DNA from 3 places in the Pseudoalteromonas sp. QJM3NY_22 genome. Region 3 is predicted to be linked to each of the others. Evidence: predicted binding sites of a transcription regulator. Region 3 holds the regulator's gene; each other region holds the start of a gene.
What was found. The regulator FliA, encoded in region 3, starts transcription of late flagellar genes. The targets are predictions, from matches to a motif close to CTAAAGNTNNNNNNNNNNNNGCCGATA.
Positions count from the first base shown of each region.

Region 1: the regulator FliA is predicted to act here: its motif matches at 1,371-1,397, upstream of pomA (flagellar motor protein PomA).
Region 2: the regulator FliA is predicted to act here: its motif matches at 1,397-1,423, upstream of AC0VZ4_RS04530 (DUF4402 domain-containing protein).

Region 1 covers NZ_CM149655.1:842,796-846,437, forward strand. The annotation lists gene ispA ((2E,6E)-farnesyl diphosphate synthase) at 3-890, opposite strand; gene AC0VZ4_RS03750 (exodeoxyribonuclease VII small subunit) at 893-1,135, opposite strand; gene pomA (flagellar motor protein PomA) at 1,458-2,225, shown strand; gene AC0VZ4_RS03760 (flagellar motor protein MotB) at 2,228-3,148, shown strand; gene AC0VZ4_RS03765 (hypothetical protein) at 3,442-3,642, shown strand, end outside.
Region 2 covers NZ_CM149655.1:1,018,754-1,022,395, reverse strand. The annotation lists gene AC0VZ4_RS04540 (fimbrial biogenesis chaperone) at 1-247, opposite strand, end outside; gene AC0VZ4_RS04535 (DUF4402 domain-containing protein) at 269-718, opposite strand; gene AC0VZ4_RS04530 (DUF4402 domain-containing protein) at 756-1,346, opposite strand; gene AC0VZ4_RS04525 (SPOR domain-containing protein) at 1,477-1,977, opposite strand; gene AC0VZ4_RS04520 (SPOR domain-containing protein) at 2,131-2,769, opposite strand; partial or broken gene tnpC (IS66 family transposase) at 2,809-3,642, opposite strand, start outside.
Region 3 covers NZ_CM149655.1:3,256,234-3,259,875, reverse strand. The annotation lists gene flhF (flagellar biosynthesis protein FlhF) at 1-418, shown strand, start outside; gene AC0VZ4_RS14950 (MinD/ParA family ATP-binding protein) at 411-1,271, shown strand; gene AC0VZ4_RS14945 (RNA polymerase sigma factor FliA) at 1,298-2,008, shown strand; gene cheY (chemotaxis response regulator CheY) at 2,049-2,432, shown strand; gene AC0VZ4_RS14935 (protein phosphatase CheZ) at 2,450-3,217, shown strand; gene AC0VZ4_RS14930 (chemotaxis protein CheA) at 3,233-3,642, shown strand, end outside.

The DNA of each region.
Region 1 (3,642 bases), 2.0 Mb from region 3:
AATTAGTGGTCACGCTCAATTAGGTAATTTGCCAGCGATGCAAGAAGTGTGGTGTCTGCATCTATATTTGCCAACGCTTCATGGGCTTGTTGTATTAAGTTTTGTGCCTTTTCTTTAGCGCCTAGCATACCTAATAACGCAGGGTATGTCGCTTTATTCGCGGCAATATCGGAGCCTTGTGGTTTACCTAAAGTAACCGTATCGCCTTCAACATCTAAAATGTCGTCGTGTACTTGAAATGCAAGCCCTATAGCATACCCAAAAACGCTTAAGTTTTCTAAGGTTTGTTCATCAACATTTTCGCTGCACAGTGCACCAAGTGTAATTGCGCAATTAATAAGTGCGCCAGTTTTTAGCTTATGTATTCGCTCAAGTTCTTGTACTGTAATTATTTTATCAGTGGCTGCAATATCTAAACCTTGACCTGAAACCATTCCTTCAAGGCCTGATGCGTGGGCGAGTGCCGCTATCATTTTTACCTGTGTTTGAGCAGAGCAGTTAAAACTATGTTTAGCAATTAGTTCAAAAGCTAAAGTTTGAAGAGCATCGCCGGCTAAAATTGCTTGGGCTTCACCATAAACTATATGACAAGTTGGTCGACCACGACGCAGATCGTCGTCATCCATAGCAGGTAAGTCATCATGTACTAGCGAGTAACTGTGTATGCATTCAATAGCTGCTGCTAATATATCTAAATCTTTTTTGTCTGCCCCTAATATTTTGCCTGTTGCGTAGACTAAAAATGGGCGCAGCCTTTTTCCACCATTAAACAAACTGTAATGAGTTGCTTCTTTTATTGCTCTATCACTATCAAGTGCTTGTTCAAAATAAAGGTTTAGTGCTGATGCAACGTCTATTTGAGCACGCTCAATATGTTCTTTAATGCTCACCGCTATTCCATATCATTATCAAAGTTTGTAAGTACTGATTTATCGCCATTACCCATTAAAATAGATACCTTTTGTTCTGCTTGCTTGAGTTTACCAGATGAAGCGTTAGCTAGAGCAATACCGCGTTCAAACTGCTTCAATGACTGCTCAAGCGATAAATCACCTTGTTCCATATCACTAACAATTATTGATAATTCTTCTAGTGCTTGTTCGAAACTTAAGTTTTCAGGTTTTTTAGTCGCCATCTTATTTCAGCTTACTTGATAAATTTAGGAGCCAATTTTAGGGGGAATGCTAAACTAGGTCAAAGAATGATATGTTTTTTTCTTCTATTACGGCTAAATGTTACTTTATGTGGATTAATAAAGCCTTAATTACGGTCATACTGATATCATTTAAATGATTAATCGTTATATTAACATTGTAACTTTGTTTAAAAATAATCCTGAAATTGTTTTTTATGTTTATTTTCATATATGACTCAAGCAATTTAGCATGTTGCCGATAAGCAGTTAATAATAAAAGTTTTACAATAAGGCCTTAGTGCATGAAACCTCTGGAGGTAATGTGGATTTAGCAACCATAATAGGGATCCTTGGCGCAATTGGCTTAATTGTCATGTCCATGTTTATGAGTAGTAGTGGTGAAATGGCCATGTTTTACAATACCCCTTCAGTGGTAATTGTATTTGGTGGCTCTATATTTATAGTTTTATCTAATTACACCATGGGACAATTTTTTGGGATAGGTAAAGTTGCCGCTAAAGCTTTTATGTTTAAAATTGAATCGCCGGAAGAGTTAATTGAAAAAGCGGTTGAACTTGCAGATTCAGCTCGAAAGGGCGGTTTTCTGGCGCTTGAGGAAGCTGAAATACCAAATCAATTTATGCGTAAAGGCGTAGATATGCTAGTTGATGGTCACGATGCTGACGTTGTTAGAGCGACCTTACAAAAAGATATCACTTTAACTTCAACACGACATGAAATGGGCGCAGGCTTATTTAAAGCGATGGCTGATATTGCTCCTGCAATGGGTATGATTGGTACGCTTATTGGTTTAGTTGCTATGTTATCGAATATGGACGATCCAAAATCAATTGGTCCTTCAATGGCTGTTGCACTATTAACTACCTTATACGGTGCCTTTTTAGCAAACGTAGTGGCTATCCCTATTCAAGTTAAATTGGAACTTCGTAAAGACGAAGAGGCGATGAATCAACGTTTGATTTTAGATGCAGTTTTAGGTATCCAAGATGGTCAAAATCCAAAAGTGATTGAAGGTATTTTGAAGAACTACTTAGCTGAATCAAAACGTAAAGTTGATACTGAGGAGTAACCATGTCTGAGCAAGAGTGTAAATGTCCACCTCCTGGTTTACCTGCTTGGATGGGAACCTTTGCCGACTTAATGTCTTTACTGATGTGCTTTTTTGTACTCTTGCTTGCATTTTCTGAAATGGATGTACTTAAATTTAAACAAATAGCAGGCTCGATGAAGTTTGCTTTCGGTGTACAAAACAAAATAGAAGTAAAAGATATTCCCAAAGGTACCTCGGTTATTGCAATGGAGTTTACGCCAGGTAAACCAGAACCTACACCAATTGAAACTATTCAGCAGCAAACCGTAGAAATGACTCAGCAAATGCTTGAATTTCAAGCCGGTGATGAAAGTTCAGCTGGCGGCAGGCAAGAACAACGAGGTGATAAACGTGGTGGTGAGTCTCGGAGCACTTCGCAAGAAAAATCATCAGAGCAGGCTATTTCAGCAGCGGATCAAGAACAAACAAACGAGCTTGTTAAAAAAATCGCGCAGCAGCTTGAAAAGCAAATTATTGATGGTGCAATAGAGCTTGAGTCTTTAGGCCAGCAAATAATTATTCGCATCAGAGAAAATGGGTCTTTTCCTTCCGGTAGTGCTTTTTTGCAGCCTAAATTTAAACCCATTATTCAAGATATTGGCATATTGTTAAAAGATGTACCTGGTGAGATAACAGTATCAGGTCATACTGATGATTTTCAGGTTTCGAATGAGCTGTACATAAACAACTGGGATCTTTCTTCTAAGCGAGCTGTTGCTGTAGCAAGCGAGTTACAAAAAGTATCTGGTTTTGATAAAACGCGGATGATGGTTGTTGGGCGAGCTGAAACAAGACCACTTGTACCAAATGACACAGATGAAGACCGCCGAAGAAATCGTCGTGTCGAGATTTCTATTTTGCAAGGTAAAGCAAAAGAGTCAGCACCTATTGATGTAAGATAGTACTGCTTGGCAAAGCAGTTTTTTTAACTTAAGATAATAAATCTTAACAAATGTAATGGAGAACCCATGAATAAAAAATATAAGTATAGCGATATGCCAGGAAATGGTAGTGGCGGAGATGATAATGATGATAAAACAGATAGCCAAACTCAAGATTGGTGGAAGTTTTTCTTCTAAACAATAATAACTTTTACTTACAGGATATCAATTATGAAAAAGTTAGATAAATTTAGCTACATGCCAGGCAATGGAAATGGACAGGATGATGACACAAAACCAGATTAGGTAACTCTATGCCTACATGGTTTAATAGTAGTATGCAAATACTCGAAATTAGCTGGGTGCTATTTTTACTCCCAGCTATTTTTGTATTCTACTTACGTAAGGATTATCTGGCACTTCGCTTTGTGTTAGTTACCGCTGCTTTTTTTTTGTACGGTACTTTAATTTACGGTGATCTAATAACTATTGATGACCCTTATATTTGGCGTTAT
Region 2 (3,642 bases), 2.2 Mb from region 3:
TAAGTGAAGATGAAATTTTTTGATCAGCCGCTAAATTAGCATATCCCCCACCAGCTAGTGCGACTTTATCTTGCCACTCCAACCTATAAGTTTTGGGTTCATTAGAGTTATTAACAACAATGACTTTAGCAACACGTTGGCGCTCATCAAAATTGATTCTTGTTGGAGAAATAAGTAAGTTTGCATAAGAATGAAAGCTAATTAAAATAAAGCTTACTAAGATAAAAAAAGTTTTTATTATTGTCATTTAATCAACATCTCTAGTTGTCTAATAATTTAGCGTCACTTCAATTGTAGTATCAAAGATGCCATCTTTATAAGTATTGCCGTCACCTGAGGTACTCAATTGCCCCCCAACTCTCAATAACGCAGTCCCTGTGGTATCGGTTGTAATGGTCGCATTGTATATGAGTTGATTTAAAATCAGTGGCGCACCACCGAAAATGTTATTTAAAGGTTGGTTGCTTACAAAGTCACTCACATTTACTTGAATACGCGCTGGATAGCCTTCGAGCAGCAACTCGGCCGCATGGCCTTTCTCAAGTAAATATATATTGTTAGTTAAGGTATTTGTATTACTAGGCAACAAAGTTATAGAGCTAACACTTTGATTATCACTTATAACAATTTTACCAAAACTCAATGGCTCAAGCGGTGTTACCTGCGCCCACAAACCTGAAGTTAAGAAAGCTGCTAGTATGAATAAAATTAATTTCATAAAATAGCCTGCTTTATAATAAAGCAGGCTTTGCTCATTAATAGTTTAATTCTAATGTGAATGAGCCACTGTAAGTGCCATCAATGTAATCACTCGTAGGAGTTGTGGCATCTGTCGTTAATGTGGCACCAACATTAAATGTCGCTTCACCATTTGAATCCACCTGAATGGTGGTTGTAGCTGCACTGTTAGGCGTCGCGCCAGTTAGCACATAATACGTTGGAGTGCCCAAAGTAAATGCTGCAGTGCCTGCAGGTGCTGCATCAGGTGAAATTGCAGTTTCTGTCGGATCTGTAATGGTTAGTGAACCGAAAGGAGATACACCTGAAACAGAAAAAGCGGCTGGTGCACCTGGTACTAAAATTGCGATTTCAGCATCTGCAATCGATGTAGAAGCCGTTGTAGGTGAGGTCGCTGGATTTGCGGCTAAAACAAGAGTAGCCGTCTCAGTTGCTGCTAAATCCGCTGAGGCACGAATTGTTCCAAAATCTAGTGCAGAATCGTTAGTCAAGGTAAAAGCATTTTGAACTGTAACACCTGCTTGAAACGAAACTGATTCAGCTGCAGCGCCGAAAGAAAGTACAGCCATTGATGCAGCTAATGCTGCTTTAGTAAATATTTTGTTCATAATTTATCCCTTAAATATATTTAATTAACCCTTAGTCAGGTTACATTAAGTATCGGCCGAGTCCATGAAATATTTAGAAAAAATACATTTTTTATTAATTATTCAAAACAAGTAAACTGTTTTTTAAAATTTAGCCTTCTTTAAAAGTGGTCAATTTACACTTATTACCTAGCCTGAAAAAAAACATGCACAACTGCGCTGCTTGCTTTTGAGTCTCAACGGGCCCAGCTAACAGATTATAAAGCGTAACTGAATTTTTAGTTTGCGCACTTATTTGATATTGCAAAATTGCACTTAATTGCGGGTATTGCTGTTGTAAACGCTGCACTTGTGCTTCAGCTATTTTAGCACTCATATACCTAGCAATTTGAACACTGTAACTTATTTTTTTCTCATCAATAATACTTTTGCTTTCTGTGAATCCTGTTGGTATTAAAGCCCTATTTTCACTTCCGTACTTTATGTGCTTAACATCATCTTTAAGTGGCTCTGGCACTGCATCAATATCGGTTTGTGCAGAAAGAGCCTGAATCAATAATAGCAGGTCTTCTTCCATACCGCTTAAGTTAGCAATTTTTTCTTTACTGTTATCCCATTGCTCTAAATAAGGTTTTATATCTGCTTCGAGCACAAACTTCTCATTAGACGTCGTAAATTGTGTTTTCTGGTTACTACAAGCAGCTAACATCAATAACAAGAGTAATATTCCGGATCTAGGTTTCAATTTTAGACATCCATAAAAAATAACTCTAATTTAAAAGCAATAATTAAGCCAAAAATTCAACTATAGTTTTATAGGTTTATCTGTGTAATTACTTACTATGCAATCGAGTTTATACAGCTTGAATACGGCGCAGTCTGCTTTTACATTTTTAAAATTTTGGTAAGAGCCTAACTTTAGCCTGTAAAACGTTTTGTTATTTATTTTTGCGGTTTCTACATTAGTCAATATTTTGTCTCTAAACAACGGAGCAGCTTTAGTATTTAGCTCTTGCCATGCTTTAGCCACACCTTGCTCTGAGTCAACCGAAGCTACCTGTAAAGCAAATACATGTTTAGGTGTATTTAATTTTACTGTTTGTTTTTTATTACTGTAGTTTTGCATAACTTGTCGCGGGCGCGATTGTGTACTGCGGGTATTGCGTGGCGAGCGGACTGACTTACTGCTATACCCTTGGTTAGACTGCGCAATAGCTTTGCTGTTTATGATATCAATATGATTTACGAGGTAAGTTATTTCTTTTTCTAACCTTAAAATTCGCTCTATGCCTTCGCGCGCTTGTTGCCACTGCGTTGCGGCATCTTTTAGCTGAGCAAGTTCAAGGGCTGTAATTGAGACGTAGTCAGGCGAGTTACTTTGAGGTTGTTCGTCAATGGTTTTTATTTCAGGCTTAACGCTGCATGCTGTACCAAATAAAAGCATTAGCAAGCTGAGTAAAAGCCCTATGTTATTTTTTTGTAACTATTCAGCCACATTTTCAATAAATATATCAGGTAACTGATTTTTGAAGAGTAACTCAAGGGCTAGGCTTGCTGATACATGCTGTTTTCTGCAAGTCGATAGGTAGCTTCTGATTAAACAAAACATCTCTGCACCTTGCATGCTTCTGAAGCACCCAGATATCTTTTGATGAACCTTGGTCATCCTAATATCATTCTCACCCTGGTTGTTGCTAAAAGGCACCGCCGTTTCCGTCATGAACCGTAAGACATCATCTTGATAACCTCTTAACCGCTCTAACAACGCTCTAGACTTTGTTCGTTTCAATCTGCCTCGCTGGCCTTTTACTCGGCTGTTTCTATCCGGTGGAGGGCATTTAATGTCACCTTGAGCCAATATTTGTTGATATTTCTCTATATAGTGAGCTTTTGTGTCTGCATCTAGCTCGGGGTTATCTATTTGATGTTTATTGATTTCAGTCAGTAGGGTTTGCAAATCCTTTGCCCATTGCATACCGTCTTGCTCCCATGCCCTTTCTAACTCTCGGATATGATGTGCATTACACAAGGCATGTTGGCACTGTGTATATTGATAATACGGTTTCCAGTGGTCGTGGCATAGTACCCCAGTAAAGTGAGGTAAAATATCGGCGTCATCCATCGCTATTTTCCCTCTTTTCTCATGCGGGTAAAAATACGTCCACCACGTCGTTGATGCACCATGAAGCCATCGTCGTTTACCACCTATATTAATCCCCGTTTCATCAACGTGTAAGGCTTGATAAGTCGTTTTCAGGGCTTTCTTGAGCGCGGCTTCTGCGCCGGAGGACTTTACCAAGGCCGCTGCTTGTTCATT
Region 3 (3,642 bases):
TCTAGTATTAATTGATACAGCAGGTATGAGTCAACGAGATTTACGTTTAACAGAGCAATTGAATACGCTTATGCGCAATCAACGTGTTGATATTCGTAGTTATTTAGTATTAAGTGCAACAGCGCAAATAAATGTCTTGCAAGAAACAGTACGACATTTCAAAAAAGTGCAGTTAAGTGGTTGTATTTTCACCAAGTTGGATGAATCTTTAAGTTTAGGTGAGATTATTAGTATTGCGATTCAAAATCGCCTTCCAATAGGGTATCTTACTAATGGTCAACGAGTTCCAGAAGACATTCGTGTTGCAAATGCAGAAAAACTAGTAAAAAAAGCTGAGCAATTGTATTTGAAAAGAATAAAAGCACAACATTCACGACACCAATCAGTGGCGTCGAGCACAGTAGGGATGTATGATTAACACAGTATTAGATCAAGCAAGCGGCCTGCGCAAAATGAGTCAAAAAAATAACAACGGCGTAAAAGTTATCGCTGTTACTGGTGGCAAGGGTGGTGTAGGTAAAACAAATGTTTCACTTAACACGGCAATAGCATTAGGCCAGCAAGGTAATCGAGTTTTAGTACTTGATGCCGACTTAGGTCTAGCAAACTGTGATGTGATGCTCGGATTACGGGTTGAACGTAATTTATCACATGTACTTTCTGGTGAGTGTGAACTCGATGAGATTTTAGTTGAAGGTCCTGCAGGAATTAAAATTGTACCAGCGACCTCTGGTTCGCAGAGTATGGTGGAATTATCACCGTCTGAACATGCAGGCCTTATACGCGCTTTTAGCGAATTAAATACCGAATTTGATATCTTAATTGTAGATACCGCTGCTGGCATTTCAGATATGGTACTGAGTTTTTCTCGCGCTGCTCAAGATGTAATGGTTGTAGTGTGCGACGAACCGACTTCAATCACAGATGCTTATGCACTTATTAAAGTGTTAAGTCGTGAGCATGGGGTGTATAAATTCAAAATTGTAGCTAATATGGTTCGTAGTATGCGTGAAGGTCATGAGTTATTTGCAAAACTTTCAAAAGTAACGGACCGATTTTTAGATGTGTCAATGGAGTTGGTTGCAACAATCCCTTATGACGAAAATATGCGTAAGGCAACTCGCCGTCAAAAAGTGATTGTAGAACTTTTTCCTAGTTCTCCTGCTTCAGTTGCCTTTAAAGCACTGGCGACAAGAGCAGTGAAATGGCCTATACCTAACCAACCTTCAGGACATTTAGAGTTTTTTATTGAGAAGCTAGTCAACGGCTAATTATGACAACATTGGTAAATAGAGCTATGGGATATCAATCAACACAAAATTTAAATGTGATTGTTGAAAAACATGCATCGCTAGTCAAAAAAGTGGCATGTCATTTAATTGCTCGTTTGCCTCCAAGTGTCCAACTCGATGACCTAATTCAGTCGGGTATGATAGGCCTAATTGAAGCATCAAAAAACTTTAATGCAACCAAAGGCGCAAGTTTTGAAACGTTCGCGGGAATACGAATTCGCGGTGCTATGCTTGATGAAATGCGCCGTGGTGACTGGGCTCCTCGGTCGGTCCATAGAAAAAGTCGTCTTGTAGCCGAGACGATTGCTGGATTAGAAAGTAACTTAAATCGTGAACCAACCGATATAGAAGTTGCTGAAAAACTTGAAATTTCGTTAAATGAGTACCATCATATTTTAAACGATGTAAACACAAGTAAAGTGTTAGGCATCGAAGACCTCGGGGTCGATGAAGATGTTATTACCACGGCGGGCCAAGATTTAACGCTAGACAAACCGTTTAACAACGTTAAAAATGAACGATTTAATGAATCATTATTACATGCTATCAAGTCATTACCAGAGCGAGACGCGATGGTACTTTCTTTATACTATAACGATGAAATGAATTTAAAAGAAATTGGACATATACTCGATGTAAGTGAATCGCGTGTAAGTCAGATACATGGTCAGGCGATGATTAAGCTAAAAGCAAAAATCAATGACTGGATAAACTAGTAGTAAGTAAATACAGGTTAAGACCTCACTGGAGGATGTTTTGGATAAAAACATGAAAATTCTTGTTGTTGATGATTTTTCGACAATGAGACGTATTATTAAAAATCTATTGCGCGACTTAGGCTTTACCAACGTCCAAGAAGCAGATGACGGCTCTACAGCCTTACCCATGTTACAAAATCAAGTTTTTGATTTTGTGGTAACAGATTGGAACATGCCAGGAATGCAAGGTATTGATCTTTTGAGAGCGATAAGGGCTGACGATAAATTAAAACACCTTCCTGTTTTAATGGTGACAGCTGAAGCTAAAAAAGAACAAATAATAGCAGCGGCTCAAGCTGGTGTTAATGGCTATATTGTAAAACCATTTACAGCTGGCACATTAAAAACTAAATTAGAAAAAGTGTTCGAACGCTTAGGTTAATAATAGGGGAAAGGCTTATGCCAGCACCTGCTGCGCCTCGGATAACCTTAGAACAAGCTCGTCAGCTCGTCACTTTTTTAGAAAATGGCGAACATGATAAAGCTGATCAACTAATTTTAGATACTGCATCTAAAGAGCAGTCAGAAATATTTGACGAAGTGGGAAAGTTGACGCGTCAACTACATGAAGCTTTAAAAGGCTTTGAGCTAGACACGCGCCTAACAGAACTCACTAACGACGCTATACCTGATGCTAAAAAACGGCTTAATTATGTCATTGAGATGACAGAAAATGCTGCAAATAAAACCATGGATGCGGTTGAGGCGAGTTTACCGATAGCACAACAGTTAGCGGATGAAATATCCCATATCAAACCGACATGGGACCGTCTAATGAGTCGTGAAATTGAACTCGGTGAATTTAAAGTACTGTGCCACAGCATTGATAAATTCATGAGCAGTTCTCATCATAAAACTGATGAGTTACAAAGCTTCATGACTAACATATTAATGGCCCAAGATTATCAAGATTTGACAGGTCAAGTAATTCGCCGAATTATAGAACTTGTTAGGGAAGTTGAAGAAAGCTTACTTCATCTTTTAACTGCTTTTTCTGAACAAGATATCAGTAAAGCAGTCACCCTAAAACCACAAAAAATAGATGACCCAGTTGACCCAGAAACATTAGCAGGTCCTGAAGGGCCTATTATTGATAAAGAATCACGTAATGATGTTGTGTCTGATCAAGATGAAGTCGATGATCTTTTATCAAGTTTGGGCTTCTAAGAGGAGAGTAACTGCATGTTTGAAGTCGATGAAGATATTTTACAAGACTTTCTTGTAGAAGCAGGAGAAATCCTTGAGCTTTTATCTGAACAGTTAGTTGAACTGGAAAACAATCCAGAAGATACCGAGTTGCTAAATGCTATATTTAGAGGCTTTCATACCGTAAAAGGCGGTGCTGGATTCTTAGCTATGACTGAGCTTGTTGACGCATGTCACGGCGCAGAAAATGTATTCGACTTGTTAAGGCAGGGCGTTCGTTCTGTTAATTCTGAGCTAATGGATGTTATCTTACAAGCACTTGATACTATCAATGAAATGTTTGCGACGATTCAAAATCGTGATAAACCAGAACCTGCGGATCCTCAACTACTTGAAGTTTTACATAAGTTAGGTCTCCCCCCCACAGAAGACGAGTTATCAGGTAC